2 regions of the Dyella japonica A8 genome follow, and region 2 is predicted to be linked to the other one. Evidence: riboswitches for the same ligand, from Rfam matches in the RefSeq annotation. Region 2 holds a riboswitch; the other holds the start of a gene.

Region 1 (15,496 bases), 2.2 Mb from region 2:
AGAACCGCTTGAGCTGGGAGAAGTTCGCGATCGGCATGATGCCGGGCACGATCGGCACGTTCACGCCCAGCCGCCGTGCGTCGTCGACAAAGCGGAAATATGCATCCGCGTTGAAGAAGTACTGCGTGATCGCGCCGTTCGCGCCCGCATCCACCTTGGCCTTGAAGTGCCGCAGGTCGGCGAGCGCGTCATCGGCCTGCGGATGGGTTTCCGGATACGCCGCCACTTCGATGTGGAAGTGGTCACCCGTGTGTTCGCGGATGAAGCGGACCAGCTCCGAGGCATAGCGGAAGTCGCCGGGGGAGGCCATGCCGGAGGGCAGGTCCCCGCGCAGCGCAACGATGCGGCGATAGCCGGCGGCGCGGTAGTCGTCCAGCAGTGCCGCCAGTTCGGCGCGCGTGCCGCCGACGCAGGAAAGATGCGGCGCGACCGGCAGCCCATGCCGGGTGTGCAGGCGATGCACCGTTTCGCCGGTATAGCTCAGCGTCGACCCGCCCGCGCCAAAGGTCACGGAGACATATTCAGGGGCATGCGGCTTGAGCAGCGTGGCGGTCTGGTCGAGCTGGGCGCGCTGCTCATCGGTCTTGGGCGGGAAGAACTCAAAGCTGATGGACGACATCGAGGCGATCCCTGTGGAAGTGGCTGTCGGGAGTATATATCTCTTTTTCGCGATAGAGAGATATTTATTCATCAGAGCCCCGAAACACGGGGTGCGCGGCCTGCGACAAACCGCGTCACCGCTACCGGGGCGTGTCGTTGATCCAGATCAATTGCTGGACCCTGGCCGCCCCCCAGACTTCTCGCCGTTCAGTTTTTGCCTAGGAGTGGGCCTCATGGTGGGCGTCGAGGGGAGTTACAACGACAAGGTCATACGGCAGTTCTCCGTGATGACCGTGGTCTGGGGCGTGGTCGGCATGCTGGTGGGCGTTTTCATCGCCGCCCAGCTGTACTGGCCGGCCCTCAATTTCGATGTGCCGTGGCTCAGCTACGGCCGCCTGCGTCCGCTGCATACCAATGCGGTGATCTTCGCCTTCGGTGGTTGCGCGCTGTTCGCCACCAGCCTCTACACCGTGCAGCGCACCTGCCACGTAAGGCTGATTTCCGACAAGCTCGCCTCGTTCGTGTTCTGGGGCTGGCAGCTGGTGATCGTGGCCGCCGCCATCTCGCTGCCGCTGGGCTACACGCAGGGCAAGGAATACGCCGAACTGGAATGGCCCATCGACGTGCTCATCACCATCGTATGGGTGGCGTACGCCGTGCTGTTCTTCGGCACCATCGTCAAGCGCAAGGTGAAACACATCTACGTCGCCAACTGGTTCTACGGCGCGTACATCATCACCATCGCGCTGCTGCACGTGGTCAACAACCTGGCCATTCCCGCCGGCTGGATGAAGTCGTATTCGGTGTACTCCGGCGCTGTCGACGCGATGGTGCAGTGGTGGTACGGCCATAACGCCGTGGGCTTTTTCCTGACCACCGCCTTCCTCGGCATGATGTATTACTTCGTGCCCAAGCAGGCCGGTCGCCCGATCTACTCTTACCGCCTGTCGATCGTGCACTTCTGGGCATTGATCGCCATCTACATGTGGGCGGGCCCGCACCACCTGCAGTACACGGCGTTGCCGGACTGGGCGCAATCGCTGGGCATGGTGTTCTCGCTGGTGCTGCTGGCGCCGTCGTGGGGCGGTGCAATCAACGGCATCCTCACCCTGTCGGGCGTTTGGTACAAGCTACGCACCGATCCCATCCTCAAGTTCCTCATCGTCTCGCTCTCGTTCTACATGATGAGCACGTTCGAGGGGCCGATGATGTCGATCAAGACGGTCAACTCGCTCAGCCACTACACCGACTGGACCATCGGCCATGTGCATGCTGGCGCGCTGGGCTGGGTGGCGATGATCTCCATCGGCTCGATCTACGCCATGCTGCCGCGCCTGCTGCACCTGCCCAAGATGTATTCGGTCAAGCTGATCGACCTGCATTTCTGGCTGCACACCATCGGCGTGGTCGTCTACATCGCCGCCATGTGGATTGCCGGCGTCACGCAGGGCCTGATGTGGCGTGCCACCGATGCGGAAACCGGCACGCTGGTCTACTCGTTCGTCGAAGCGCTCAACGCCACCAAGCCGTACTACCTGTTCCGCCTTGGCGGCGGCCTGATCGTGTTGTCCGGCATGTTCGTGATGGGCTGGAACGTGTTCAAGACCTTCCGCCTGACCGCCGCGAGCACCGCGCCAGAACCACTGCTCGCGCCCGATGCCGCGGACGCCCGTGCCTGAGGGAACAGACATGAGCCAGACACACGCCAAACTCGAAAAGAACATCGGCCTCATGGCCATCCTGGTCGCCGTGGCCGTCTCCTTCGGTGGCCTCGCCGAAATCGTGCCGTTGATGTTCCAGGCCGAAACCATCAAGCCTTTGCCCGGCATCAAGCCTTATCCCGCGCTGGAGCTCGCGGGCCGCGACGTGTACGTCCGCGAGGGTTGCTATAACTGCCATTCGCAGATGGTGCGCACGCTGCGTTTCGAAACGGAGCGCTACGGCCATTACTCGCTTGCCGGTGAATCGGTCTACGACCACCCGTTCCAGTGGGGAAGCAAGCGCACCGGTCCCGATCTCGCCCGTGTTGGCCTGCGCGGCTACTCCGACGACTGGCATCGCGCGCATCTGCACAACCCGCGCGACGTCGTGCCGGAATCCAACATGCCGGCGTACCCGTGGCTGGCCGGCAACAAGCTGGATGGCGCGGAAGTCGCCCAGCACATGCGCGCGCTCAAGCGCATTGGTGACCCTTACAGCGACGCAGACATCGAGGGAGCCGCCAAGGCGGTCGAAGGCAAGACCGAGCTCGACGCCGTCATCGCCTACCTGCAGGGGCTGGGTACCCACGTCTCGCAGGCCGATATGCAGACCGCCGAAGGAGTGGAGTGAGATGGTGCCAGGACTGATTACGGCGGCCCTGCTCGTGCTCTTCGTGGGCGGAAGCATCTGGCTGTGGCGGCCGAGCGTGAAGCCGGCCATGGATGCCGCGGCGCAGATGCCGCTGGACGATGACAAGGAGGAGATCGCATGACTTCCGGATGGACCTGGTATGTCATCGCCATCGCGGTGATCAACCTGATCGGTTGCGTGTGGCTGTTGCGCGGGAATACCCGCCGCCGCCCCTCCGATCCCAAGCCCGACGAAACCGGGCATGTGTGGGATGGCGACATCACCGAATACAACAAGCCACTGCCGCGGTGGTGGATCAACCTGTTCTACATCACCATCGTGTTCTCCGTCGCCTACCTGCTGTGGTACGGCGTGGGCACGTTCCGCGGCTTCGGCAACTGGAGTTCGCAGAAAGAATGGGCACTTGACGAGGCAGCGGAGCAGGCGCGCCTGGACGACACGCTGAAGCTGTACGCGGGCAAGCCGATCGATATGCTGGCCCAGGACCCTGCCGCCGTGGCAATCGGGCGCACCATCTTCATCAACCGATGCGCGGCTTGCCATGGCTCCACCGGTCACGGTGCCACGGGCTTCCCCGATCTCACGGACGACATCTGGCATTGGGGCGGCACGCCGCATCGCATCCTGGAAACCATCCAGGATGGCCGCCAGGCCGTCATGCCGGCCTGGCGGCCGACGCTCACCGCGGAGGGTGGCGCGAGCGCGGTCGACGACACCATCGCGTACGTCCTGTCCCTGTCCAGGCCCTCGCAGCCCAAGGATGAAGCAGTCGAACGTGGCGAGAAGCTGTTCGCGACCACGTGCGTGGCCTGTCATGGGCCGCAGGGCAAGGGCAACCAGGTAGTTGGTGCACCTGATCTCACCGACAACTACTGGCTCTACGGCAGCAGCAAGATGTCGTTGCAGAAGACATTGAACGAGGGTCGCCAGGGCGTCATGCCGGCATGGAAGCCGATCCTCGGCGACACGCGCACGCGTCTGGTCGGTGCCTATGTGTGGACCTTGTCGCCCCACAAGGATGCGCCGCCGGCCGGTGCCGTCGTCGCCGAATGATCCACAGGAACGCCACCGTCATGCCCCGCGACGAGTCCACGCCCATCCCGCAATGCCTGGGAGCCTTGCTCTGGCCAAGCTTCTTCGTGGCGGGTGTGGTGACGGTGGTGTTCTTCAGCTTCATTGATCCCATCGCGTTGCGGGACATCACCTTTCCCTCGCTGAAGCTGGGCAGGGAACTCGGTTACACACTCGGCTTTTTCCTGATCTGGCTGGCGACCGCGTCGTCGAGCCTGTTCACTTGGATCCTCCTGCGCCCCGGTCGTCAGATCAGGTCGTCCACGCGTTCCGGCAGGGGCCCATGAGTCGCCGCATTCCGCTCCAGGTCATCGACGACGCGAGTGACTCGTACTACGTCAGCGAGCGCAAGGTTTACCCGCGCGACGTGTCGGGCCGCTTCAACCGCCTGCGGGTCGCGGCGGTCGTCTGGCTGCTGGGCCTGTTCTATGTGCTGCCCTGGCTGACGTGGCAGGGGAGGCAGGCCGTCTTGCTCGATCTGCCCGCGCGCAAGTTCCACGTGTTCGGGCTGCTCTTCCTGCCACAGGATTTCCTGTTCCTGTCGGTGCTGCTGATCATTGCGGCGCTGGCCCTGTTTTTCTTCACCGCGCTGGCGGGCCGGCTGTTCTGCGGCTATGCGTGCCCTCAAACGGTGTGGACGGAAGTGTCGCTGTGGATCGAACGCTGGTTCGAAGGTGACCGCAACAAGCGCATGAAGCTGGATGCCGGGCCGTGGACGCGCGAGAAGATCCTGCGCAAGACGGCACGACACACCGTGTGGGTACTGTTTTCCTTGTGGACGGGGTTCACCTTCGTCGGCTATTTCAGCCCCATCGGTGACCTTGTGCGCCGCACGCCCTTCGACTGGGGCGGCTGGGAGGCCTTCTGGATCCTGTTCTATGCGTTTGCCACCTGGGGCAATGCGGGCTTCCTGCGTCAGCAGGTGTGCAAGTACATGTGTCCGTATGCGCGCTTCCAGAGCGCGATGTTCGATCGCAATACGCTGATCATTGCCTATGATCCCATGCGCGGCGAGCCTCGCGGGCCGCGCAAGCGGGGTCTTCAGAGCGTGCTGGAGCGGGCGCGCGGCCTGCTCGACACGGTCACCGCGTACGACTACGTGTTTCGCGCCAGTCGTCATCCATCGGCCGCCGATCATCGCGCGCAGGCCGGTGGAACCATCGCGCTGGCCGGCATGGGTGATGAGGCCGAGCCCTTGCCGAAGTTCACGCTGGAAGAACTGGGCGATTGCGTCGACTGCACGATCTGCGTGCAGGTTTGCCCTACCGGTATCGATATCCGCAACGGCCTGCAGTACGAATGCATTGCCTGCGGTGCCTGCATCGATGCCTGCAACGAGGTGATGGGCAAGGTCGGCTATCCCCAGGGCCTGATCCGCTACAGCACGCAGAACCAGATCGATGGCAAGCCGGCCAGGGTCCTGCGTCCGCGCGTCTTTGTGTACGGCGCGCTATTGCTTGCGCTGATGGGCGGCTGGCTCTATGGCGTGACCCATCGCAGCCTGCTGATGGCCGAGGTGCTGCGCGACCGCAATGCCATGTACAGCGAGGCGGCCCATGGCGGAATCCAGAATGCCTACACGCTCAAGCTGGTGAACAAGGCGCAGGAGACCCATCGTTTCCAGATCGATGTTATCTCAGCCGACGTGCCTGGCCTTGAACTTGGCGGTGGCGCAAAAACCGTGAGCGCGGACAGCGGTGAGGTCTTGTCGGTGCCGGTCACCGTCATGACGGCATCGGAAGTCAGCGGCCGGCACGATGTGAGTTTCCGCATTCGCGATCTCGACGGCGGCGCATCGGTCACCGTCAAAAGCAGTTTCTTTGGACCTGTCCCATGAATCAGACACGCAGTACCTGGCGCGAACCCATGGTGTGGATGCTGGTCGGCCTGCCGCTGGCGTCGGTCGTCATTGGCTTTGCCCTGCTGTTCGCCGCCGTGCATCCCGGCAACGAAGACATGGAAACCGTTGGCAGGGTCAACAAGGTGGGCAAGCTGCTGGTAGCGGCGGAGGACCGCGCACCGGCCGCGGAGATCGCCACCAAGGGGCTCGTGCTGCGGTTGAAGGGCGACATGATCGAAGCCATTCCCATGGATGGCGAATTTCCGCGTGGCGGCAAGCTGCAGCTGACGCTGGTACCCAGCGAAGCGGGTGGGCCAGGGCGCGTCTTCCTGTTGTCACCGAGCGAGCTAGGTTGGCGTGGCGTCGGTTCGCTGGACGGCGGCCATGACTGGGTGGTTGAACTGCGCCCGGATAACGCCACCTGGGCGCTGAGCGGGCATTGGACATCACAGGCACGCTTCATTCGTCTGATGCCCTGATCGTGGACGCTGTCGTTGACATCGGCGCACCGGGCCGCGTCCTGGTTTGCTACCACTGCGGTGAAGCCTTGCCGCAGTCGCCGGTACGGGTCGACGTGGCGAGTGAGTCGCAAGCCTTCTGTTGTCATGGCTGTGCCGCGGCGACGGAGTGGATCAGGCAATCGGCACTGGGTGACTACTATCGCTTGCGCAGCGTTCCGGCAACGCGCGTGGCCGACGTGCCGGACCTCTCGGGCTGGGATCGCGGGGATCTGCTCGGCGATCATGCCGTGCCTGTGCCTGGCGGCCTCGAGATCATTGTGCTGACCGATGGCATGCGGTGTGCCGCCTGCGCCTGGCTGATCGATCGCGCCCTGCATGCGGAGCCCGGCGTACTGGAAGCGGGTGCCAATGCCGTGACCGGGCGCATCCGCATCAGCTGGGATCCGGCACGGACGACGTTGTCGGCCTTGCTCGCGCGACTGGCCATGCTCGGCTACCGGCCGTACCTGGCCACCGGCGCTGAGCGTGAGCGTGAACGCGTCGCCGAACATCGCCGGTGGCTGGTGCGGCTTGGCGTGGCCGGCCTGGGCGCCATGCAGACCATGATGTTCTCCGAGGCCCTGTACCTGGACTTCGGCCATCACATGGCCGGCGCTACGCGCGACTTCTTCCGCTGGGTGGCCTTGCTGGTCGCCACGCCCGTGGTGTTCTACGCGGGCTGGCCTTTCCTGCTGGGATGCTGGCGCGAGCTGCGGCAGCGGCATCCCGGCATGGATACGTTGATCGCGATATCGACGCTGTTGGCCTATCTGGCGAGCGTGGTGGAGACGCTGCGCGGTGGCGCGCAGGTCTGGTACGACGCCGCGACGATGTTCGTCTTCCTGCTGCTTGCCGCCCGGCTGCTCGAACAGCGTGCCCGTCGTGTCGCCAGCGCGCAGGTGGACGCGCTGGCGCGGGCGAGGCCCATGCTCGCGGCCAGGGAGCTCGCCGATGGCAGCCGCGCCATGGTGCCCGTGGCATCGTTGTCGACGGACGATGTCGTCTGCGTGGCCGTGGGCGAGGTGGTTCCGGTCGATGGCTGCCTGCTCGATGCGCATGCTTCCTTCGAGGAAGCCCTGCTGACCGGCGAATCACGGCCGGTGAGCCGAATGCGGGGCGCAACGATCTACGCAGGCACCACTTGCCGCGACACGCCGGCGCGCATTCGGGCGACGCAGGTGGGCAGTGCGACGCGCTTGTCCCACCTGGCAAGGCTGGTCGACCAGGCGCAGTCCCAGCGACCGCCGCTGGCGCGCGTGGCCGATCGCATCGGGCGGGTGTTCGTCACCGTGCTCATCGTGCTGGCGATTGCCGTCTATGCGCTGTGGCGCATGCATGATCCGGCACGCGCGTTCGAAGTCACGTTGTCCCTGCTGGTGGTGAGTTGCCCATGCGCCTTGTCGCTGGCGGTTCCGGCGGCGCTGGCGGCCAGCCATGGTGCGCTGGCGCGCATGGGCGTGCTGTCGGTCCGCTCGGGCAGCATGGAAAACCTTGCCCGCGTCACCGACGTGGTATTCGACAAGACCGGCACGTTGACCAGCGTGCAGCTGGCCGTGAGCGACATGGGCACCATCGACGGCTTCGATCCGGCGTTGGCCTTGGAGATGGCCGCGGCACTGGAGCGCGACAGCCGTCACCCCATCGCCGAGGCCTTCGCCGGCGTGCCCACGTCGCTGCAGGTAGAGAACATGCGCGAGGTGACGGGGCATGGCGTTACCGGCTGCATCGCAGGCCGGGTCTGGAAGTTGGGCCGCGCATCGTTCGCCGCTGGCGGTGAAGACGATGGACAGCTCTGGTTGGGCGACGGCCAGCGTGCCGTGGCCTGGTTTGGCGTGCAGGAAGTGCTTCGACCACATGCTGCGGAGGCCTTGGCCACCTTGCGTGACCTTGGCCTGCACATTCATCTCGCCAGTGGCGATGGCGTCCGTGCGGTGGAGCGCCTGACGCGCAGGCTGTCGCTCGCCGAGGCGCATGCACGGCAATCGTCCGAGGACAAGCTGGCGCTGGTGCGTGCACTGCAGGCGAAAGGGCGCGTGGTCGCGATGGTGGGCGACGGGCTCAACGATGCGCCGGTGCTGGCCGGTGCGGATATCGCCATCGCCATGGGCGAAGGCGCGCCGCTAGCCCAGCAGGCCGCGGACATGGTGCTGACATCGCCGTCGCTGCAGCGCATTCCGGCGGCCATTCGCCTGGTGCGTCGTACGCAACGCGTGATCCGGCAGAACTTTGCCTGGGCCGTAGGCTACAACTTGCTCGCGCTTCCACTGGCCATGACGGGCCATGTGACGCCGGCGCTCGCCGCACTCGGCATGGCGCTGTCGTCGCTTACCGTGACGGCGAACGCGCTGCGATTGATGCGACACACAGGCGTGGAGGCGGCGTCATGATCATCCTTCTCATGCTTATTCCCTTGAGCCTGATGTTGCTCGCGTTCGCCATCGGCGCGTTCGTGTGGGCCGTTCGCAAGGGACAGTTCGACGACATGGATACGCCAGCGTTGGACATTCTTCATGACGACGAGCGAGCCGGCGATTCACCCGCCTTGAAGACGCGCGAGGCGATCCACGGTGTCGGTCGTCATGCCGATTGATCTGCTTGCGTTGTCGGCGGCATGGTTGAGTGGCCTGCTAGGCGGCGTGCACTGCGCTGCGATGTGCGGCGGGATCGCCACGGGGTTTTCGATGTGGTCGCCCCGGCATGGTCTGGCTGCCTCGGTGCAGCTGAACGCGGGGCGCGTGCTGGGCTATGCGCTGGCGGGTGCGCTGGTTGGCGGCATGGGCGACGGCGTGTTGCGGTTGTTCGAATGGCAGGTGCTCGTTATCGCCACGCGCGTGGCGATGGGGTTGGTGCTGGTGCTCGTCGCGTTGCGCCTGTTGGACCAGAAAGGGCGGCTTCGCTTTCTGGGGCGGTCGAGCGTGCATCTGTGGCGTTGGCTACAACCTCTGCAGCGTCGCGTGCTGCCGGCCAACACCGTGGCACGACGCATCGCCGCGGGCATGTTGTGGGGCTGGATGCCCTGTGGCCTCAGCGCCACGATGCTGGCAGCGGCCTGGCTGCAGGCGAGCGCGGCAAAAGGGGCGCTCATCCTGGCGGTCTTCGGCATGGGCACCTGGGTGGTGATGGTCCCGCTCACGTGGTCGGGTGCGCGCGTAGGGCGCTGGATGCAGCGCACCGGGGCAAGACAGGGTGCGGCGGCGTTTGTGCTGGTCGCTGGTGTAATCACGATGGCGGCGCCGTGGTTGATGCAGGTGCCGTCGTTGCATGGGCTGATGGGATGGTTGGGGTGTGGGCCGGTGGCTCGGTGAGGCGGGTCGCACACGAGTGCGCTCCTCCATGGGGCGGGCCTCTCTGTAAGAGCGCACTCGTGCGCGACCGACCCGACCATAAAACCCGACCATAAAAAAGGCCGCCTTGCGGCGGCCTTTTCGATTCACCCGAAGGTGCGATCAGTAGCGGTAGTGATCCGGCTTGTACGGGCCATCCACCGGCACGCCGATGTAGGCAGCCTGTTCGGGGGTGAGCTTGGTCAGCTTCACGCCGATCTGCTCCAGGTGCAGGCGGGCCACTTCCTCGTCCAGCTTCTTCGGCAAGCGGTAGACGGTCTTGTCGTAGAAGTCCTTGTTCGCCCACAGGTCGAGCTGGGCCAGCGTCTGGTTGGAGAAGCTGTTGGACATCACGAAGCTCGGGTGGCCATGGGCGCAGCCCAGGTTCACCAGGCGGCCTTCGGCCAGCATGTAGATGCTGTGGCCGCTCTTGGCGAAGGTGTAGCGGTCCACCTGCGGCTTGATGGTCTCGCGCGACACATCCTTGGCAGCGTTCAGGCGATCCATCTGGATCTCGTTGTCGAAGTGGCCGATGTTGCACACCAGCGCGTTGTTCTTCATCGCCGCCATGTGCTCCAGCGTGATGATGTCCTTGTTGCCGGTGGTGGTGACGTAGATGTCGCCGATGCCCAAGGTGTCTTCGATGGTGGTGACCTGGAAGCCTTCCATCGCGGCCTGCAGCGCGTTGATCGGGTCGATCTCGGTCACGATCACGCGGGCGCCGAAGCCCTTGAGCGAGTGGGCGCAACCCTTGCCCACGTCACCGTAGCCGCACACCACGGCCACCTTGCCGGCGACCATCAGGTCGGTCGCACGCTTGATGCCGTCGGCCAGCGACTCGCGGCAGCCGTACAGGTTGTCGAACTTCGACTTGGTCACCGAGTCGTTGACGTTGATGGCCGGCACCAGCAGCTTGCCGGCTTCGGCGAGCTGGTACAGGCGATGCACGCCGGTGGTGGTCTCTTCCGAGACGCCCTTCCATTCGGCGGCGATCTTCTTGAACCAGCCCGGACGCTCGGCTTCGGTGCGCTTGACCAGATCCTTGATGACCTGCTCTTCGTGGTTGCCGCTCGGGGTGTTGACCCAGTCGCTGCCGTCTTCCAGCTCCACGCCCTTGTGAATGAACAGGGTGGCGTCGCCACCATCGTCCACGATCAGCTGCGGGCCGAGCTCACCCGGGTGGGTCAGCATGTCGAGCGTGCACTGCCAGTATTCCTCCAGCGTCTCGCCCTTCCAGGCGAACACCGGCAGGCCACCGGCCGCCAGCGCAGCGGCGACGTCGTCCTGGGTGGAGAAAATGTTGCACGAGGCCCAGCGCACCGAAGCGCCCAGCTCGCGCAGGGTCTCGGCCAGCACGGCCGTTTCCTTGGTGCAATGCAGGGAGCCGGAAAGGCGCACGCCCTTCAGCGGCTTTTCCTTGGAGTAGCGGGCGCGGATCTGCATCAGGCCCGGCATTTCCTCTTCCGCCATGCGGATGCGGCGGCGGCCCAGGTCGGCGAGGGAGATGTCGCGGACCTTGAAATCCTGCGAGGCGGAATCCTTGGTGACTGCGTTCATGTGGCTTAGCTCCGGTTGTTGCGACCGAGAAAGTCGCATCGTTGGCCGGGCGCCGTTACAAATGAAATCCGTCGAGCCTGGCCGGGTTCGTGGTGCACGAAGCCGCGGTCGCAGCGCCCCTCGACGGGATTTTGAAGTATAGCGTTCTCGGATGATGGTTTCGTGGCCTGTCGGAGCCTGTTCAACATCTCCATTCTTGCCATCCGTCGTCATTCCGGCCTTCGCCGGAATGACGGTGAGGAAAACGAACGTTGACGCGAGATTTTGAACAGGCTCCCGGCCCTGGGGTAGTTCAGTTCGACCCATGACTGATGGCGGGGTCAGGCCGGGCTTGGAAGGGTTAATGTCGCAAAGTATTACGACACAGGGGTCCCCTCACATGGATATGTCGCTCCGATGCTTCGCACTGGTCGGCCTGCTGCTGACCGTTTCTCCGCAAGTCCTGGCCGATCAGGCGCCCAAGGCACCTGTCAGCGCGCCTGCCTCCGGCTATCTCACGCCGCCTGCGCCGCTGCAGGCCCTGGTGGATGCCCCGCGTCCGCCACAGCTCTCGATCAGCCCACATCGCGACCTGCTCGCGCTGACCCAGACGCCGGCACTGCCGGGCATCGATGTGGTCGCGCAGCCGGAGCTGAAGCTCGCCGGCCTGCGCATCAATCCGCGCACCTATGCGCAGAGCCGCTTCGTGTTCGGCACGGACCTGTGGCTGATGGATGTGGCCACTGGCAAGGAGATTCGCCTGCAGGGCCTGCCGCAGCCGCTGTCCATCGCCACCTCGTCATGGTCGCCCGACCAACGCTACCTCGCCTTCAACCAGGTCGATGCGCGCGCCGGCACCAACGAGTTGTGGATCGTGGACGTGGCGGCACGTTCCGCGCATCGCCTGATCGCGTTGCCGCTGAACACCGTGGCCGGTCGTGGCTATCGCTGGATGCCCGACGGCAAGCAGCTGCTCGTGCAGTTGCAGCCGCAGGGGCAGGGCGCGGCGCCGATCGCCAGCATCATCCCGACCGGTCCGGACACGCAGCAGACGCAGGCAGGTGGCGGCGTGAAGGCCATCCGTACCTATCAGGACATGCTGCACGACGAGAACGACGCGAAGCTCTTCGAGCACTACCTCCGCTCGCAGTCGGCGCTGGTGGACCTCGATGGCAAGGTCACCACGCTCGGCGAGCCGGCGCTGACGCTGTCGATGGCGCCGTCGCCCGATGGCCGCTACCTGCTGCGCCAGCGCGTGGAGCGCCCGTTCTCCTATCTGGTGCCGGTGGACAGCTTCCCGCAGCGCATCGAGGTGCTGGACCGCGACGGCAAGCTGGTGAAGGAGATTGCGCATCTACCGCTGGTGGAGGGTCTGCCCACGGGCAACGACGCCGTACCCACCGGTGTGCGCGACATCGACTGGCGCACCGATGCACCGGCCACGCTGGTGTGGGCCGAGGCGCAGGATGGCGGTGATCCCGCGCGGCAGGCGGACATCCGTGACATCGTGCAGATGCAGGCAGCACCGTTCGACCGCGCTCCGGTGACGCTGGCCAAGCTGGGCAGCCGCTACGCCGGCGCTTACTGGGCCAATGGCAGCCTCGCGCTGGTGAATGAATTCTGGTGGAAGACGCGCCACGTGAAGGAATGGCGCGTGGCGCCCGACCAGCCCGTGCAGGCACCGGTGCTCGTGCGCGAAGGCTCCTCCGAAGACCGCTACCGCGACCCCGGCAAGCCAGCGACGATGCTGGACGAGCATGGCGAGTCGCGGCTCGTCGTCACCGCGGACGGACAGAGCATCTATCGCCTCGGCCAGGGCGCATCGCCCGAAGGCGACCGGCCGTTCATCGACCGGGTCAACCTTGCCTCCGGCCAGAGCACACGGCTGTTCCAGTCGCAGGCGCCGTACTTCGAAGACCCGCAGGTGCTGCTGGACGTGGAAGGCACGCGCGCACTGATCTCGCGCGAATCGCCCACCGAGCCCACCAACTTCTACGTGCGTGACCTCGCCGGCAACGGCAAGCTGCGCGAGCTCACTCATTTCCCCAATCCGCTGCCGCAACTGAAGGACGTGAAGAAGGAGCAGATCCGCTACAAGCGCAAGGATGGCGTGGAACTTACCGCCACGCTGTATCTGCCGCCCCACTACGATCCGAAGAAGGATGGCCCGCGCCCGATGCTGATGTGGGCGTACCCGGCCGAGTTCAAATCCGCCGATGCAGCGGGCCAGGTCAGGGATTCCCCGTACCGCTTCAACCGCATCAGTTACTGGGGCCCGCAGGCCTTCCTCACCATGGGCTACACCGTGCTGGACAACTTCGCCGTGCCGATCGTGGGCGAGGGCAGCAAGGAACCCAACGACACCTATATCCCGCAGCTGGTCGCCAGCGCGGAGGCGGCGGTGGATGAGGTCGTGCGCCGTGGCGTGGCCGATCGCAACCGCATCGCGGTGGGTGGCCACTCCTACGGTGCGTTCATGACCGCCAACCTGCTCGCGCACACGCGCCTGTTCAAGGCCGGCATCGCGCGCAGCGGCGCCTACAACCGCACGCTGACGCCCTTCGGTTTCCAGTCGGAAGAGCGCAACTACTGGCAGGCGATGGACGTGTACAACGCCATGTCGCCATTCAATTACGCGGGTGACATCAAGGACGCGTTGCTGATGATCCATGGTGAGCAGGACAACAACTCCGGCACCTTCCCGATCCAGAGCGAGCGTATGTACGCCGCCATCAAGGGCCTGGGTGGCACCGCGCGGCTGGTGCTGCTGCCGAACGAAGCGCATGCCTATCGCGCGCGTGAATCGATCATGCAGATGCTGGCGGAGATGAATAGCTGGCTGGAGACGTATATGAAGCAGGCGAAGCCTGGGACAGTGGAGAAGCAAAGCGCTTCGCCTTGATGAAGGCCGCTGAGCGGCGCTGCGCAGCCCTGCGCAGCGCCCATGCTCGTCATTCCGGCGCAGGCCGGAATCCAGGGCCCCGGTCTTTGGTCGGGTTCGCGAAAACCAGATCCTGTGGCTCTGGATTCCGGCCTTCGCCGGAATGACGGCTATAGGGGGGGGCGTGCGGCAAGTGCCTGGAGGTGCCTACGGTCGTTGATGGCAACGGCCAGCGTCATCCATCTTTCTTGCGCGCCTTCTCGACCTTGCGCCAGCCCCACACTCGTCATTCCGGCGCAGGCCGGAATCCAGGGCCTCGGTCTTTGGTCGGGTTCGCGAAAACCAGATCCTGTCGCTCTGGATTCCGGCCTGCGCCGGAATGACGGTTATAGGGGGGCGTGCGGCAAGTGCCTGGAGGTGCCTACGGTCGTTGATGGCAACGGACAGCGTCATCCATCTTTCTTGCGCGCCTTCTCGACCTTGCGCCACGCCCACGCTCGTCATTCCGGCGCAGGCCGGAATCCAGGGCCTCGGTCTTTGGTCGGGTTTGCGAAAACCAGATCCTCTGGCTCTAGTTTCCGGCCCTCGCCGGAATGACGGGGTAGGTGAGGCGGTCGCACGTGGCGGGAGGTTGGGCCTCGTTGGCTAAGGCAACGGACCTCGGTCGATTCTTTTTGCCGCGCTGCACAAATCCGCTCCGCTTGGGGTAGTCTTGGACGTCCAGACATCCGCACCGTGGCATCGATGAACCAGCACCGCAGTCCTGAGTTCGCTCCGCATGACGCGCCCTTGCGCGAAGACGTCCGCCGCCTCGGCACCCTGGTCGGGCATATGCTGGCCGAGCAGATTTCCCCTGCTTTCCTCGACGAAGTCGAGCGTATCCGCACTGCCGCCATCGAACGCCGCGTGGAAAACGCGCCGCTGGACGTACTTGGCGGCCTCCTCACCGGTCTGGATACGGACAAGGCCGAGTCGCTGGCGCGCGCCTTCGCCACCTATTTCCAGGCGGTGAATATCGCCGAACGCATCCATCGCATCCGTCGTCGCCGCGACTACCAGCGCGAGGGCGGCGCGCCGCAGCCCGAATCCCTGCTGGACGTGCTTACGCGTCTGAAGGCGCAGGGCGTGGAAGCGGGCGAGTTGATCGAATGGCTGGAACGGTTACAGGTGGAACCAGTTTTCACGGCGCATCCGACCGAAGCCGTGCGCCGCTCGCTGCTGGAAAAAGAACAGTCCATCGTGCGGGCGCTGGTCGACAACTTCGACCCCACGCGCACGCCGCAAGAGCGCAAGGAAGACGACGACCGCATCTTCATGGCGCTCAGCGCGGGCTGGCAGACGGCCGAGGCGTCCGCCGTGAGCCCCACCGTGCAGGACGAGCACCACCACGTCG
Region 2 (15,496 bases):
TGGCCGAATAGACGTCCGCCACGGTCAGTTCGCCATCGTTGAAGAACTGGTGCGGCAAGGCCAGCGTGGTGCCGTAATCGGTGTTCGCCAGGTCGCTGATGCCCTTGGTGCTGCCGTTGGCGATCACCGCGCCCGGCAGATAGGCATACGCCTCGATGCCGGTGCCCGCATTGAATGCGTGCAGCATGCCGTCGTTCGCCGCCACGTAGATCAGCCCCGCGCGGTTCTTCTGGTCGCTGGCGTAGGTGGAGAACGTCGTCGAACCGGAGAACGTCTGGTTGTTGAACTGATTCGGCGAGGGCGCGCCCACGTACACCGGCTGCGAGTTGACGATGTCGCCCAGCGACGTATCGCGCGAACGATAGCTGCCACCATTGGCCACTTCCTTGCTGCTGTCGCCGCGCAGGTAGTTGATCATCGCCGCCTGCGACGCCGTATCGCCGCCCAGGGCGGCAAGCTGGGTGGACGACAGTGCCGGCAGGTTGCCGCTGCCATCCACCTTGAAGGCGACGGCGCTCGGCGCTGCGGTGGATGCCGATGCCGGGTTGTAGGTGTAGATGGTGCGCGCGGATGCCGCCGGCATCTTGTTCGCCGCCGACCAGCTGGGCGTGGCGGCGATCGCACCAGAGGTGGCATCGATCGCCAGCGCCTTCAGGTCGCCCTTCCACGAGGCCGTGTAGTAGTTGGCCTGATAGGCCACCGTGCCGGTCTGCAGCTGCGTGGAGTTGGCCGCTAGGCTGGCGCCCGTACCCGTGCGCTGGGCGGCGCGCTTGAGCGCATCCTTCAGGCCGTCAGCGAACGATTCCGGGCTGGTGGCGGAATAGAAGCCGCCATGGCCATTCACCGCCGCGTGCGCCAGGTCCGCGATGTTGTTGATCGAGTCACCGGTAGGCTGCGGCCAAGCGAAGCCGCTGATGGCCTTGGTCGCATCACCATGGGCCCACTTGAACACGTCGGCCATGGGAATCGGCGTGACCTGGTCCGCGTACAACGGCTGGAAGCCCAGGCCCAGCGTGAAGGTGGTCATGTGCTGCCAGAACGCGTTGTCCTCGGCGTTCACCGGCACTTCGTTCTTGGTATTCGGACGCAGGTCGGTGCGCCAGTACTTCATCGCCACGTCGGACAGCGTGTTCGAATAGGTCACGGGCGGCACGGTGGTCTTGTGCGTGCACATCCTTGCCGTCAGGTCGAGGCTGTCCGACTTGTTGCTGCAAGTCCAGGTCGGCGTCCTGGGGGTGTTGTTCTTGCGCGTGCACTGATCGGTCGCGCTCGAATAGGTGAAGCCGCTATCGCAGGTGGGCGTGGCCGCGTAGGTGCTTGTCACCGTGGTCGAATTGGTAGTGTTCGGGCTGTCGGCGTACGGCAGCACTGGCACATAGGTGTAGCTCTGCTGGTTCGGGCCGGTCACGGTTTTGCCGGCCACGCCGTCGACATCACCGATGCCGGAAACCAGGCTGTCGTCTTCGTTCCAGAAGCCGTCCGTGGTCAGGATGGTGTAGGAGGCACGGCAGGCCAACTCGCCCGAACTGGACGACAGGGGATCGGTCAGCCACGGCTGGTCGGACTGGTAGTACTGGCCGACCGCGTCCAGGGCCACGCGCAGTGGCGTGGAATTGTTGGGCTGGATGTCGTTCACCCAGGTCCAGAAGTTGGCGCGCTGGGTCGAGGCCTTGCCATCGCCGAACGGCTGCACCTGGGCCAGCGTGTAGTTGCCGATGGTGGAGGTGTGGCCGGTCGCGTTGATGTCCGTGGTGTTGCGGTTGTTGATGGAGGCGAAGCCCACGCGGTACTTCGGGTCGATGGTGGCGAATGCCGACATCAGGCCGCTCTTGGCCATCAGGATGCGTGTGCGGTAGTACGAGAACCAGTTGGCCACGTTCTGCCGGGTGGCGGCGGAGTGGTCGCATACGGCCTGCTGGCTGGTGCTCAGGTACTGGCAATCGCCGTCCGCGCCGACGTAGTGGCTTACGAAGCTGCCCACGCTGCCCGTGGTGTAGGTGAAGTAGTTGAGCTGGGCGGCCTGGCACTGGGACTGGCTGGACACCAGCGTATCGCCGGAAGCACAGGTCGGCGTGGAGGTCTTGCTGGCATCGGAGTTTTTGATGCACTGATAGTTCGAACCCGAACTACCCTTGCCCAGCGTATAGTCCGACGGGCATGTGGGCGCGTAGGTCTTCTTGGTCGTCAGCGTCAGCTGGGTGTAGTAGGCGTACCGGTTGTTGGCGCTGGGCGACGAGTACGAACGGACGTCCGTCGTGGAGGTGTCGAGGAAGCCGTCCTTGTAGGCACCGACGATATCCGGCGATGCGTTGTACAGGTTCGTCCCACCCAGTGCCTGCGGCGGCGGTGTATAGGTCACCTTCGGGTTGTAGTAAACGCCGTTGATACTGGCGTTGCGCAAGCCATCGACGGTGGTGTTGCCCAGGTATTTCCAGTCAGGCATGAAGTCCCACGCCATGGAGCCCGAGTCGTCGAGCATCAGCATGATGTTGGGCGGCAGCGCGGCCTGGATGATCAGCGGCGCCGTGTCGATGGTGACCGCCGTGCCGGCAGCGTGCGCCGGTTCGCTGGCCATGCCAAGACCGCACACCAGCACGCCGGTGCACAGCAGCCTGCGGAGAAAACCGGCGGCCCTGCCGCGCAGTCGGGTTGGCGTGCTCATCGCGTGGAAGCCCCTGTGGATTTGGATGGCCATCGATCAACCCTGCTTGATCATGGCTTGCAGCGTCACGATCGCGCGCCCGCCCGCATTACCGGGCGAATCGCTGCGCGCGGTCACGCGGTAATACATCACCGTGGTGGAAAGGCCCTGTGCGCCGTAGTTGTGGGCGTTGGCGCTCTGGTTGAAGCCGGTGCTGGAATTGGGGTCCTGCCAAGTGCCCATGTTCTCGACCACGTACTGCGGCTGGCCCGATGCGAGGTCACCCGCCTTGTACTGGTCCACCGGCACCGTGAACACCTTGTCCGCCGGCAGGTTGGGATCGTTGAACGGATTGGCCGGACACACCACGCCACCGGCCTGGCAGTTGCGCGCGATGTCGCCCGGGTTGGCGGCGATGCGCGCCTGCGCCGCACGCATGGCTGCCTCCGCGTTCTGGAAGGCGATCTGCCGGTCGTACATGTTGGCCGACATCTTCTGCTGCATCAGCGTGCCGCGCACCGCGGCGAAGCCAAGCAAGGTGATCACGATCATCAGGATCATCGCCACCATCAACGCCACGCCGCGCTGGCGCGAGGGGCCGCTGGGCGCACCCACCCCGCCACGGACCGTGCCCGCGGATTTCGTGAAAGCACACGTCATGTCAGGTCACCCGATTGCGCAGCGTGATGGTGGAGGTGAAGGTGCGCGATACCGCCGCATTGTTGATACCTGCCCTGCGGTCGGTGCTGATCATGCTCAGCGTTACCTGCACGGCATCGACCTGCGACCAGTCGGTCACCGCGTTGGCGGCTACGAACGCAGCGCCGCTGGCCTGGTGGTAGCGCAGCGTCATGCCGGTCACGTCGCGCACCATTTCGTAGCGGGTCGTTGCCGCCTTGCCCGTACCGTCCGAACTCAAACCCAGCGACAGGCGGTACAACGAGGTGCCGCCCGTCGCCGGGTTGGCGGCCACGTGCCAGTCGGCCGCCGTCATCCGGGCGATCTGCGCGTTGGCGGCGAACACGTAGCTGCTGCCACTGCTGCACACGGTGGGATAGCTCAGGTCCAGCGTGCAGTTGCCCGGCGTGCCCGCCGTTGCGTGTGTCAGCGTGGTGCCATTGACGTTGGACAGCTGCACGATGGCGCCATGATCCGGATCGCACACCATCACGATGTCGCCGGTGTTGAGGTTCGAACTCGATTCGTTGATGGTGAAGGTGGCCGCCGGCTCCGCATTGGCCTTCACACTGACGCCCACGCCCTCCACGCCCAGCAGGATCAGCGAATCCGTGTTCGCGGCACGACTGGCGGCGGCCGGGTCGGTCTGGCTGGCGGCATAGCCGATAATGGGCGTGGTCCAGTTGGTGTACCACTGGCTCGCGCTGTTGTTCACCACGTTGGCGATGCGCGTGCCGTTGCCGCAGCCGGTCAGGCCCGCCACGCGCAGGTCGCGCGCCATCATCTCGAAGGCCATGCGCGCGCTGTCCTGCACGTCGCTCACCGCCTTGTTGGAGCGATACACCTTCTGGTTGGTGGTGAACACGCTGATCACGCCGGCCATCACCACGGTGCCCAGCAACAGCGCCACCAGCAGTTCGATCAGCGTGAAGCCGGACTCGCGCGGCACATGCGGCGGACGACGCAGGGAAAAGGCGCGATGGCCGCTCATAGCAGGGCCTTGGTGGTAACGGTCTGTTGCTTCGTCGTGGCGTCCGCGCCGGAGCGCACATCCAGGAACGAAATGGTGATGGTGCATTCGCCGCTGGTGCCGCACTGGATATTGCCGGTGGTGGTGTCGGCCACGCCCAGCGTATTGCCCAGCTGGCCGCACCACTGCGCCAGCTGGCTGGCCGCCAGCGTGCTGGTATCGGTGGGACAGGACGAGGCCTTCAGCGGTGTGCTCGTGGTGTAGGCCTGGCCGGTGGTGGCGTTCAGATAGTCCGCGCGCATCGCATCCAGAATCGAATACGTGGCAACGGTGGCCATGCTGCGCGCCATGGCGCTGTTGTTGGTCGACAGCGACATCGCCTGCAGTGCGGCGATGCCGAGGAAGGCGACCGAGAGGATCACCACCGCCACCAGCACTTCGATCAGGCCCACGCCTTTCTGCGTGTGACCAACGGCGCGACGACGCAGTGCCGACACGGCTCGGGAAACCTGGCATGGCGTCCGCGCGGCGCCGGCTGGGAAGCTCATCACGTGCAGGAACCCGGGTTGGGGACGACTTCAAGGATGGAACCCGCCACCATCCGCACGATGCGGTGGTTGTCGGCATTGAGGTTGGGACTGCAGATGTCGATCACCGTGCCGCTGTAAGGCATGGACGTGCCCGGCTTCACGCCGAGGCCCTGCCCGTTGAAACGCAGCGCGACGATGTTGCCGGTGATCGTGAGGGATGAGGCGAGTTCGTGAATGTCGGTGCGCACCGGATCCAGTTGCGGGTTTCCGCTGTTGTCCACGGACAGGGCATACACCGCGCCGCCCTGGACACCGCACTTGTCGCCGAGGGCATTGCCGGTGGTGTTGACGGTGGCCGAGTCGCTGCAAAACTGGACATTGCCGTTGCGCTTCACCGCTTCCATGCGTGCCACGTTGATGGCATCGACGACTTCGTTGGCGACGGTGGTCAGCCGGTTGGAAATCACCATCGAACGGAAACTGGGCGCCGCGAACGCAATGATGACGGCGCCGATCAACAAGGTGATCACGAGCTCCACCACAGTGAAACCACCGACGTGCCCACGGTGCGACCGCCTTGCCCCTAGCTCACTGCATCGCATGTTCATGCGATATCCCCTGACCTTTGTCAGCAAAAGCTTACGTCTAAGCCAGCCAGACGCAAGCTTTAAAGTCGACAAACGGTAGGTTATTTCTGACAGACGGTAGAACCGGTGCACTCACCCACGCATCATTCGTGAGCTGAATCACGCTTCCATCGCCAGGCAAGTGAGGGCAAAAGCGGACGAAACGGCGTTTAATGGACGAAGAGCCGTTCCGTCCTGGACGACGATGCAGCCGCCTGACGGGGTGTGGAGCGGCGCCATAATCGACACGAAAGAAATAGCGCATAACTTTCGTTTATCTGACTTTTGTCGCAGATGCGACTGACTTCGCAATATATTGCCGTCGCCATGTTCACCGCTCAGCGCATCGACCATGCCGGCGGCGGGTTCGATCGGAGCGCCGCGGGTTTGTCCTGAGGCCAACGCCCCGGCAGCGCCCATCCCGAACCCGGCTTTGCTCCTGTCCTTCAGGCTGCCTTCTCTTCGAGCAGGAAATCCAGAACCGTGCGCGTATACAGATCCGGATGCTCCACGTTGGGCAGGTGGACGGCCGGCATCGTCACCAGGCGCGCGCCCGGCACGGTCGATGCGATGAACTCCCCATGGCTGGCCAGCGTGACGGTATCGTCCCTGCCCGCAATCACCAGCGTGGGACGGTTGATCAGCGCAATGGTCCGGCGCATGTCGGTGTCGCGCACGGCGGCGTAGGAGCCGGCCAAACCCTGGGGCGCGGTGGAAAGCAGCATGTCGCGGAACGGTTCGACATCAGGGTGGTTTGCTTCGAGCATGGGCGCCGGGAACCAGTTGGCCAGGAACGCCTCCGCGACAGCGGCCATGTCAGGTGATGTCTTCAGCGCGGCGATGCGTGCATCGAACTCGCTGGGAGGCCCCAGCCGGGCCGACGTGTTGCTGAGGATGAGTTGATCGATGCGTTCCGGCGCATGGATGCCCAGCCACTGCCCCACCAGGCCGCCCAGCGACAAGCCAAGGAAATGCGCCCGCTCGATGCCGAGCGCATCCAGCAGCTCGATCACGTCGCGACCCAGCCGGTCCATCGAATAGGCGCCCGCCGGGGCATCCGACTGGCCGTGGCCGCGGGCGTCATAGCGCAGCACGCGAAAATGCGGGGTCAGCGCGGCTATCTGGCCATCCCACATATGCAGCGTCGTGGCGATGGAGTTTGAAAGGACGAGCACGGGCTTGTCGTCCGTGCCGTCAAGACGGTAGGCCAGGCGATAGCCGTCGCCGGTGGTGATGAAAGTGGTGTCGTTCATGGCGCTTCGCTCCTTGGGTGGGGTCCGGGCCGGTGCCCGGTTCGGATGGAGATGCTAAGCGCCGCCCTTTCAGGTAAAAATTACAAAGTTTTGAAAAACTCTGTAGGTATTTCAGACATGAGCGCCTTCACCCTGCACGACCTCCAGTGCTTCGATGCCGTGGTCAAGGAAGGCGGCTTCCAGGCCGCCGCCGAGGTAATGAACCGCTCGCACCCGGCGGTGTTCGCCGCCGTTGCCAAGCTGGAGCGGCAGCTTGGGCTTGAGCTGCTGGAGCGCGGCGGTTACCGCGTGCAACTCACGGCGGCAGGCCAGTCCTTTCATCGCCGCGCGCAAGCGCTATTGCGCGAACTGGAAAGCCTGCACGCCCACACCGCACAACTGGCCATGGGGGCGGAGAGCGAATTGCGGGTCGTGATTGGCGACCTGTGCCCAGTGCCGCAGACGCTGCGCCTCCTGAGCCGCTTTTTTTCACAGCACCCCAGCACCCGGCTGCATCTGCATTTCGAAGCCGTCACCGGCCCATGGGAGCGACTCTTCAACGACGAGGCGGACCTGATCTTCCACCGCGTGGACAAGCACGATGCACGCACCGAATGGGTGGACCTATGCCCGGTGCCGATGATTCCGGTAGCCGCACCGGGCTTCCTGCCGTTTCGTGCCAGTCGCTCGATACGCCGCGAACAGCTGCGCGAACTCACGCAATGCATCATGCGCGACACAGCGCAAAGCCCGGAGTCACGCAGTTACTTTGTGATGGAAGGCGCGCCGCAGTGCACGGTCGCGGACCAGCTCATGAAGAAGGAAGTCATCCTGCAGGGCATGGCCTGGGGGCACCTGCCCCGCTTCCTGATCGAGCAGGAACTGCGCGATGGCAGCCTGATATCCCTCGCGGGCCGGTATCTCAGTGGCGCCGTGGAGGAGTTGGTGGTGGCCCGCCGTCATGACCGGCCACACGGGCCGGTGGCGAACCAGCTGTGGCAGCTTGTCCAGGAGCACGCGGCGCAATGGCGAACCACGCCGTCGCACTGATCGTTCCATGAGGCGCCCGCCGATGCGGGCGATCCCGCCACTGCGTGGTGGATACGGACACGGAAGCGCCGACGATGGACAGGCACTGTCTCGCGCCTAACGGATTGCCCTTCCGCATGGAGAAACCACATTGACGGAGCGCTGCCGGCTCAGTGAGACTAGCCGCGCTTCGTCATCCGATGCCCAACCAACGCGCACAGCCTCGCTGTCGCGCAGTCGGAACCGAGGGGTGCTGCGACGGACTTGGTCCGCCACGCTCGGTTCCGATCCATCAAACAAGGGCGCCCTCCATTGATGGAGGATTTGCCATGCCCCACCCTGTTACTCATCGTCTTGCCATCGCCACATCCTCGATGATTCCGGACATCCATCCGGATGACGCCCACCTGGCGACGTCGTTGCAACGCCTTGGCATCGAGACCGTCGCCTGCGTCTGGAACGATCCTCGCGTGGACTGGACGCGCTATGACGCCGTGCTTATGCGCTCGACCTGGGATTATTTCAAGCACTACGCCGCCTTCAGCGCATGGCTGGAAAAGCTGCCCGTTCCGACCATCAACCACAAGGCGCTGCTGCGCTGGAACAGCGACAAGCGCTACCTCCCGGAACTGGCCGCGCAAGGCATCGACATCATTCCCACCAGCATCGTGTCGGGGACACATTTGCGACAAAGGCTCGCCGGGATGAGCGGCCAGGAGATCGTGGTAAAGCCGACGATCAGCGGCACGGCCTGGCATACCGCGCGCGGCAAGGTGGGTGATGCGGCGTTTGATCAGGCCATCGCACAACTGCCGATGGCGTTCGAGTATCTGGTGCAGCCGTTCGTGCCTGAAGTCGTCAGCGATGGCGAGTTGTCCCTGCTGTTTTTCGACGGTGAATTCAGCCACGCCGTGATCAAGCGGCCTGCTGCTGGCGATTACCGGGTGCAGTCCGAATTCGGCGGCACCGCCCAGCGCGTGGACCCCGATGCCGCTCTTATCGCCAGCGCGAAACGCGCCCTCACCGCCGTGGCTGCACTCGGCCATGCCAACGTGGCCTACGCGCGCGTGGACGGCGTAATGTCCCAGGGGCAGTTCCTGTTGATGGAACTGGAGATGATCGAGCCCTTCCTTCACCTCAGCGACCGGCCGGAAGCAGCGGAGCGTTTCGCAGGTAATCTGCGGAAGCGCCTGACGACGTAGCGCCGCCAATAGCCCTCGCCATGCCCAAGCTCGTCATTCCGGCGCAGGCCGGAATGACGGATCGGGAACACGAGGGACTTGTTGGTGACTCTTCGCTCGTCGCGCGAGCACTCCCCGGAAAAGCTCCAGAACCGAGGATCATCAAGGGCATTATTTGAATGCGTGCCCGGGATCAAAACCAGGCCTTTCCGGCCACCGTGATAGCTCCAGCTAGGGAAGCCCAGCAGAGTGCAGCTTCATTGAACTGGTACCACGCGCAGCGAGGAAAAACAAAAAGGCCTGCGGGGCTGAAGCCACGCAAGCCTTTGATTTTGCTGGTGCCGGAAACAGGAGTCGAACCTGCGACCTACGCATTACGAATGCGCCGCTCTACCAACTGAGCTATTCCGGCGAAGAACCGCCAATTCTACGGAGCGAAACGAAACGGCGCAAGACGTGGAGCGCTCAAAGGCTGGCGGAGACGCCACCGACCAGACGCAGCTCCTTGGGCAGCGCGAAGGTGATGGTTTCCGGCTCGCCGTCGAGCTCGCGCACGGCACCCGCGCCCCACGACTGCAGGCGCGCGATGACGTCGCGCACCAGCTTTTCCGGTGCCGAGGCGCCCGCGGTGAGGCCGATGCGGGTGACGCCGTCGAGCCAGCTGCGCTCGATGTGCTCGGCACCGTCGATAAGGAAGGAGCGCACGCCCTCTTTCTCCGCCAGCTCGCGCAGACGGTTGGAGTTGGAGCTGTTCACCGAGCCGACCACCAGCATCAAGTCCACGGAGGCGGCGAGGCGACGCACGGCGTCCTGGCGGTTCTGCGTGGCGTAGCAGATGTCGTCCTTGCGCGGGCCTTCGATGTCGGTGAACGTGCTGCGCAACGCCTCGATAATCGCCTTGGTGTCGTCCACCGACAACGTGGTCTGGGTGACGTAAGACAGCTCGTGCGGAAACTTGGGCTTCAGCGCGGCGACGTCTTCCACGGATTCGACCAGCAGGATCTCGCCCTTGTTGGCGGGGTTCCACTGGCCCATGGTGCCTTCCACTTCCGGGTGGCCTTCGTGGCCGATGAGCACGACGCTGCGGCCGGTGCGCCCCAGGCGCGCCACTTCCATATGCACCTTGGTCACGAGCGGACAGGTGGCGTCGAACACTTTCAGGCCACGCTGGTCGGCCTCCTCGCGCACGGCCTTGGACACGCCGTGGGCGCTGAAGATCACCGTGGCGCCGTCGGGCACTTCGTGCAGTTCTTCCACGAACACGGCGCCGTCGTTGCGCAGCTTGTCGACCACGTAGCGGTTGTGCACCACTTCGTGGCGCACGTAGATGGGAGCGCCGTAGGATTCGAGCGCGCGCTCGACGATGGCGATGGCACGGTCCACGCCGGCGCAAAAGCCACGGGGATTGGCGAGCAGAATGTCCACGGAAGCTCCGGATCGATCGGGCGGCTGACAGATCCGGATTATCGCACGGCCGGTGAGGCCGTACGTGATGGCGCGTTCAGGCCTTGGATTTGCCCTGGAACAGGCCGAAAACCACCAACGCCACGGCCCCCACGGTAATCCCACAGTCGGCGAAATTGAACACCGGGTAGTTCCACTCGCGGAAATAGACGTGGATGAAATCGGTGACCTGCGAGGCGTGCAGGCGGTCGATCAGGTTGCCCAGCGCACCGCCTACGATCAGGCTCACCGGCAGGGCCGTCTTCCAGTCGCCGCGCGGCGTGCGCGATAGCCAAGACACCAGGACACCGCTGATCACCACCGCCAGCAGCACGAAGAACCAGCGCTGCCAGCCATCGCCGGCGGCGAGGAAGCTGAAGGCGGCGCCCTTGTTGAAGGCCAGGGTCCAGTTGAGGAAACCGGGGATCACCGGGTGCGGCGTGCCCGCGGGCTGCAGCGCGGCAAGCGCCCACCACTTGCTCAGCTGGTCGAGCACGATGACGACGGCGGAGAGCAGGAGCCAGTTGAGGGCGTTGGGTTTGGGTTTCATGGGGAATCTGTGTGTCGTGTCAGGTTCGCGCCAATCTCATCAGTGCGCAAACCAAATCATTGCCAAGGCTCAACCTACCCTCGTCATCCCCGCGAAGGCGGGGATCCAGTGACTTCGTCAGCCGCAGCGTTCTGAAGGCGCTGGATGACCAGCCATTCGGCTGTTGAAAGACACCTCCCGCCTTCGCGGGGATGACGGTCAGGAGGCGTGTCCGAGAAGTGAAGTGTTTCTCTTCGCTCGCCTACTCAGGCGAAAAAAGCCTTGCTCAGAACCAGCGCCTATCCTCACCCGGACCATCCACATTGCTGATGCAGCGATCGCACAGCTCCGGGTGGTTCGCATGTGTGCCGACGTCGTCGCGACGGTGCCAGCAGCGCACGCACTTGGCGGCGTCACTGACAGTGGCCGACACCCACACGTCCGCGCCTTCCAGCTCCGTCAGCACCGCATCCGCCGGCTGGCCACCGGCCAGGTCCAGGCGAACATCCGACGTGATGAAGAAGAAGCGCAGTTCAGACGCCGTCGGCTGGTAACGCGCGACGATGGCCGGATCGGCATGGATCGCCAGCTTGGCTTCCAGAGAAGCGCCGATCTGCTCGCCCTTGCGCATGCCTTCGAGCACGCGCGAGGCGGTGTCGCGGATCGCCAGCAGGTCGGCCCAGTAGCGGCGCTGCTCCGGCGAGCCCTGGGTGGAGGACAGGCCGTCGTACCAGGTTTCGAACAGCACGCTTTCGCTGCGCTCGCCCGGAAGGTGCTGCCAGATTTCCTCGGCGGTGAAGGTGAGCACCGGCGCCAACCAGCGCACCAGCGCCTCGGCGATGCGGTACATCGCGCTCTGCGCGCTGCGGCGACCGTGGCTTTCGGTCGGCATCGTGTAGAGGCGGTCCTTGGTGATGTCCAGATACAACGCGCCCAGCTCGTTGGTGCAGTAGTTCTGCACGCGCTGCACGATCTCCGGGAAGTCGTAACGATCGTACGCCGCCATCACGGCCTGCTGCGTGTCGTACGCCTGCTGCACGGCCCACTGGTCCAGCAACAGGCTCTGCTCCACCGGCACCAGGTGCTTGGCGGGGTCGAAACCGTCGAGGTTGCCGAGCAGGAAGCGTGCGGTGTTGCGGATGCGGCGATACGTATCCGATACGCGCTTGAGGATCTCGTCCGACAGCGACATCTCGTTGCGGTAGTCGGTCGAGCAGATCCACAGGCGCAGGATGTCCGCGCCCAGGTTCTTCATGATGTCCTGCGGCTCGATGCCGTTGCCCAGCGACTTGGACATCTTGCGGCCCTGCGCATCCACGGTGAAGCCGTGGGTGAGCACGTCGTTGTACGGCGCCTTGGCGAACATGGCCGACGAGGTGAGCAAGGAGGACTGGAACCAGCCGCGATGCTGGTCCGAGCCTTCCAGATACATCACGTGGTAGCTGGACGCCTTGCCCTGCTGCAGTTCGGGACGCTGGCCCACCACGGCGAAGTGGCTGACGCCGGAGTCGAACCACACGTCGAGCACATCCAGGACCTTTTCATAGTCCTTGGCCTGGTCGCCCAGCAGCTCGGCCGCGTCGAGCGCATACCACGCATCGATGCCGCCCTGCTCCACGCGCTTGGCGACCTGCTCCAGCAGCGCAACGGAATCGGGATGCGGTTCCTGCGTACCCTTGTGGATGAACAGCGCGATCGGCACACCCCAGGTGCGCTGGCGCGAGATGCACCAGTCGGGACGGTCGCCGACCATGCCGGCGATGCGTTCCTCACCCCAGGACGGCACCCAGCGCACGTGCTTGATCGCGTCGAGTGCGGTGTTGCACAGGCCTTCCTTCTCCATGGAGATGAACCACTGCGGCGTGGTGCGGAAGATCACCGGCGTCTTGTGGCGCCAGCAATGCGGGTAGCTGTGCTCGATCTTGGCGAAGGCCAGCAGCACGCCACGACGGCGCAGCAGCTCGACGATCTCGTCGTTGGCCTTCCACAGGTGCTTGCCGGCGATGACGGTGCCGTCGAGCGCGACCGGCGTGTCGGCGCGGTAGGTGCCGCGCGCTTCGGTGTAGTTGAGCGTCTCGATGCCGTATTTGCGCGAGACGACAAAGTCTTCCACGCCGTGGTCGGGCGAGGTATGCACGGCGCCGGTACCGTCTTCGGCGGACACGTGGTCACCGATCAGCACGGGCACTTCGCGCGCGTAGAACGGATGCTTGAGCAGCACGCCTTCCAGCGACTGGCCGGCAACGTGGCCGAGCACCTTCGCCTCACCGTCGATGCCGTAGCGATGCGCGACCTTCTCCACGAGTGCACTGGCAACGACCAGCAGCACACGGTGGCCGTCACGCGACGGGCCTTCGATCAGCGCGTATTCGAGTTCACCGCCCAGCGACACGGCCTGGCTTTCCGGCAGCGTCCACGGCGTGGTGGTCCAGATCGGGATGGCGACGATGGCGTCGCCCGCGTCCACGCCGAACGTCTGCGCGAGCGCCTTGGCATCGACGGCGTCATAGGCGACGTCAACGGCCGGCGACACCTTGTCGGCGTATTCGATCTCGGCCTCTGCCAGTGCGGAGCCGCAATCGAAGCACCAGTACACCGGCTTGGCGCCGCGCACCACATGGCCGTTGCCGACGATCTTCGCCAGCGCGCGCACCATGTCGGCTTCGTACTTGAAGTCCATCGTGCGGTACGGGTTTTCCCAGTCACCCAGCACGCCCAGGCGCTTGAAGTCCGTGCGCTGCAGGTCGATCTGCTGCTGCGCGTACTCGCGGCACTTCTGTCGGAAGGCAGCGGCGTCGAGCTTGTCGCCCACGCGGCCGAACTTCTTCTCCACCGCCACTTCGATCGGCAGGCCGTGGCAATCCCAGCCCGGCACGTAGGGCGCGCGGAAACCGGCCAGCAGGCGCGACTTCACCACCACGTCCTTGAGCACCTTGTTCACCGCATGACCGAGGTGAATCGCACCGTTGGCGTACGGCGGGCCGTCGTGCAGCACGAACACCTTGTCGCGGTTGGCCGCGCGTTCCTGGATCTGCGCATAGCGGCCCACCTGCTGCCAGTCGGCCAGCCACTTGGGCTCGCGCTTGGGCAGGTCGCCGCGCATCGGGAATTCCGTCTGCGGCAGGTTGATGGTGTTCTTGTAATCCTGGGTCATTGCCTGGGGATGCTCTGATGGTTTACTGGATGTCGAGACAGTGCGTGCCTGCACTTTCTCGACTCGCCAAATTCGGCACCTGTCCGAACCTGGCTCCGTAGAGGAAGCACTACCGTGCTTGCTCTACGAGCAGGTCATCCCTGGCCTGCTCCGGCAGGCTGCTTTCGACAGCTTGCCGGGGTGTCGCCGGGATGACGGGGCGAAAGCGCCAACGTTACCGGATTTGGGCCGGTTACGCCTCGCTGAGACGCGGGTTCATGCCCAGCAATTCACGGGCCTGCCGGGCGTCTTTGGCCATCTGGACGGTCAAATCGTCCAGGTTGTCGAATTTCTGCTCATCGCGGAGCTTGGCCACGAACTCCACCGCCATGCGCTGGCCGTAGAGATCGCCCTCGAAGTCGAACAGATGGACCTCCAGCAGCGGCTCCGGCACCTCGTTCACCGTAGGCCGCACGCCCAGGCTGGCCACGCCCGGCCAGCTGCATTCGCTCTCGCCCAGGCCCACGCGCACGGCGAAAATGCCATGGACCGGGCTGGTGCGGTCGCGCAGGTGGATATTGGCCGTGGGATAGCCCAGCTGGCGCCCCAGTTGCTTGCCGTATTCCACCTTGCCGTCGATCACGAACGGGCGGCCCAGCAAGGGCGCCGCGCCGGAAAACTCACCTGCCGAGAGCAGCATGCGCACCCGCGTCGCCGAAACACGCGCGCCGTCCAGCAACACCGAGGGCATGGTGCGGGCGGTGAAGCCGAAACCCGGCCCGACCCGCTCCAGCATCGCCACGTCGCCGCTGCGCTTGTGGCCGAAGCGGAAATCCGCGCCGACCCAGACCTCGCGGGCGTTGAGCCGGTCCACCAGCACCTGGCGCACGAATTCATCCGCTGACATGGATGTGAGGGCGCGATTGAAGCGCAGCAAGAGCACCTGCTCCATGCCCGCGGCATCAAAACCGCGCAGCTTCTCGCGGACACTGGAAAGCCGGGGCACGGGCTCGGGCGAAAAGAAAGCCCGCGGCAGCGGCTCGAAGCTGACCACGATGGGGGTAAGGCCAAGCGCATCGGCGCGCTCGCGCACCTCCGCCAACAGAGCCTGGTGACCGCGATGCAGGCCATCAAACGCGCCGACGGCCACCACGCTGCCGCCGGGCGCCAGAGTGGAACCGGCGACATCCCTGGAAAGTCTCATCATCGGGCGAGTATAGCGGCTGGGGCCGCATTGCCGATGCCCCATGCCCGGCACATTCCCTCACCGTCATCCCTGCGAAAGCAGGGATCCAGTGACTTCCCCGGGCGTCGCAAAAAGGCGCTGGATCCCTGCTTTCGCAGGGATGACGAACTTAAGGACTGAGGAAAATACGTTACACGCCACGCAGTTCGCGCAAACGGAAGCCGGCTGCAAACAGCGTCACGACATAGGCGCCGCCGCCTGCGACCACCAGCACAGCCAGACGCCACACGCGCGTCCATTTGTCCGCATCGGTCCAGT

Evidence for each region. A riboswitch is a leader RNA that binds a small molecule or an ion and turns the genes downstream of it on or off. The one in region 2 is predicted to bind S-adenosylhomocysteine.
Region 1: linked by a shared signal. The riboswitch ahead of ahcY (adenosylhomocysteinase) and the one ahead of HY57_RS17050 (ATP-grasp domain-containing protein) in region 2 are both predicted to bind S-adenosylhomocysteine.

What each region holds. Positions count from the first base shown of each region.
Region 1 covers NZ_CP008884.1:1,450,944-1,466,439, forward strand. Annotated here, with positions in the region: gene metF (methylenetetrahydrofolate reductase [NAD(P)H]) at 1-619, opposite strand, end outside; gene ccoN (cytochrome-c oxidase, cbb3-type subunit I) at 834-2,279, shown strand; gene ccoO (cytochrome-c oxidase, cbb3-type subunit II) at 2,290-2,931, shown strand; gene HY57_RS21140 (cbb3-type cytochrome c oxidase subunit 3) at 2,933-3,073, shown strand; gene ccoP (cytochrome-c oxidase, cbb3-type subunit III) at 3,070-4,005, shown strand; gene HY57_RS06025 (hypothetical protein) at 4,026-4,310, shown strand; gene HY57_RS06030 (4Fe-4S dicluster domain-containing protein) at 4,307-5,860, shown strand; gene HY57_RS06035 (hypothetical protein) at 5,857-6,342, shown strand; gene HY57_RS06040 (heavy metal translocating P-type ATPase) at 6,345-8,750, shown strand; gene ccoS (cbb3-type cytochrome oxidase assembly protein CcoS) at 8,747-8,953, shown strand; gene HY57_RS06050 (sulfite exporter TauE/SafE family protein) at 8,943-9,668, shown strand; gene ahcY (adenosylhomocysteinase) at 9,810-11,243, opposite strand; S-adenosyl-L-homocysteine riboswitch at 11,284-11,371, opposite strand; gene HY57_RS06060 (S9 family peptidase) at 11,623-14,124, shown strand; gene ppc (phosphoenolpyruvate carboxylase) at 14,848-15,496, shown strand, end outside.
Region 2 covers NZ_CP008884.1:4,043,579-4,059,074, forward strand. Annotated here, with positions in the region: gene HY57_RS17015 (pilus assembly protein) at 1-2,662, opposite strand, end outside; gene HY57_RS17020 (pilus assembly PilX family protein) at 2,699-3,301, opposite strand; gene HY57_RS17025 (PilW family protein) at 3,303-4,310, opposite strand; gene pilV (type IV pilus modification protein PilV) at 4,307-4,786, opposite strand; gene HY57_RS17035 (GspH/FimT family pseudopilin) at 4,837-5,349, opposite strand; gene HY57_RS21720 (hypothetical protein) at 5,566-5,865, opposite strand; gene pcaD (3-oxoadipate enol-lactonase) at 5,892-6,698, opposite strand; gene HY57_RS17045 (LysR family transcriptional regulator) at 6,750-7,727, shown strand; S-adenosyl-L-homocysteine riboswitch at 7,946-8,021, shown strand; gene HY57_RS17050 (ATP-grasp domain-containing protein) at 8,036-8,908, shown strand; tRNA gene HY57_RS17055 (tRNA-Thr) at 9,224-9,299, opposite strand; gene ispH (4-hydroxy-3-methylbut-2-enyl diphosphate reductase) at 9,353-10,312, opposite strand; gene lspA (signal peptidase II) at 10,389-10,880, opposite strand; gene ileS (isoleucine--tRNA ligase) at 11,146-14,013, opposite strand; gene HY57_RS17075 (bifunctional riboflavin kinase/FAD synthetase) at 14,246-15,199, opposite strand; gene murJ (murein biosynthesis integral membrane protein MurJ) at 15,369-15,496, opposite strand, start outside.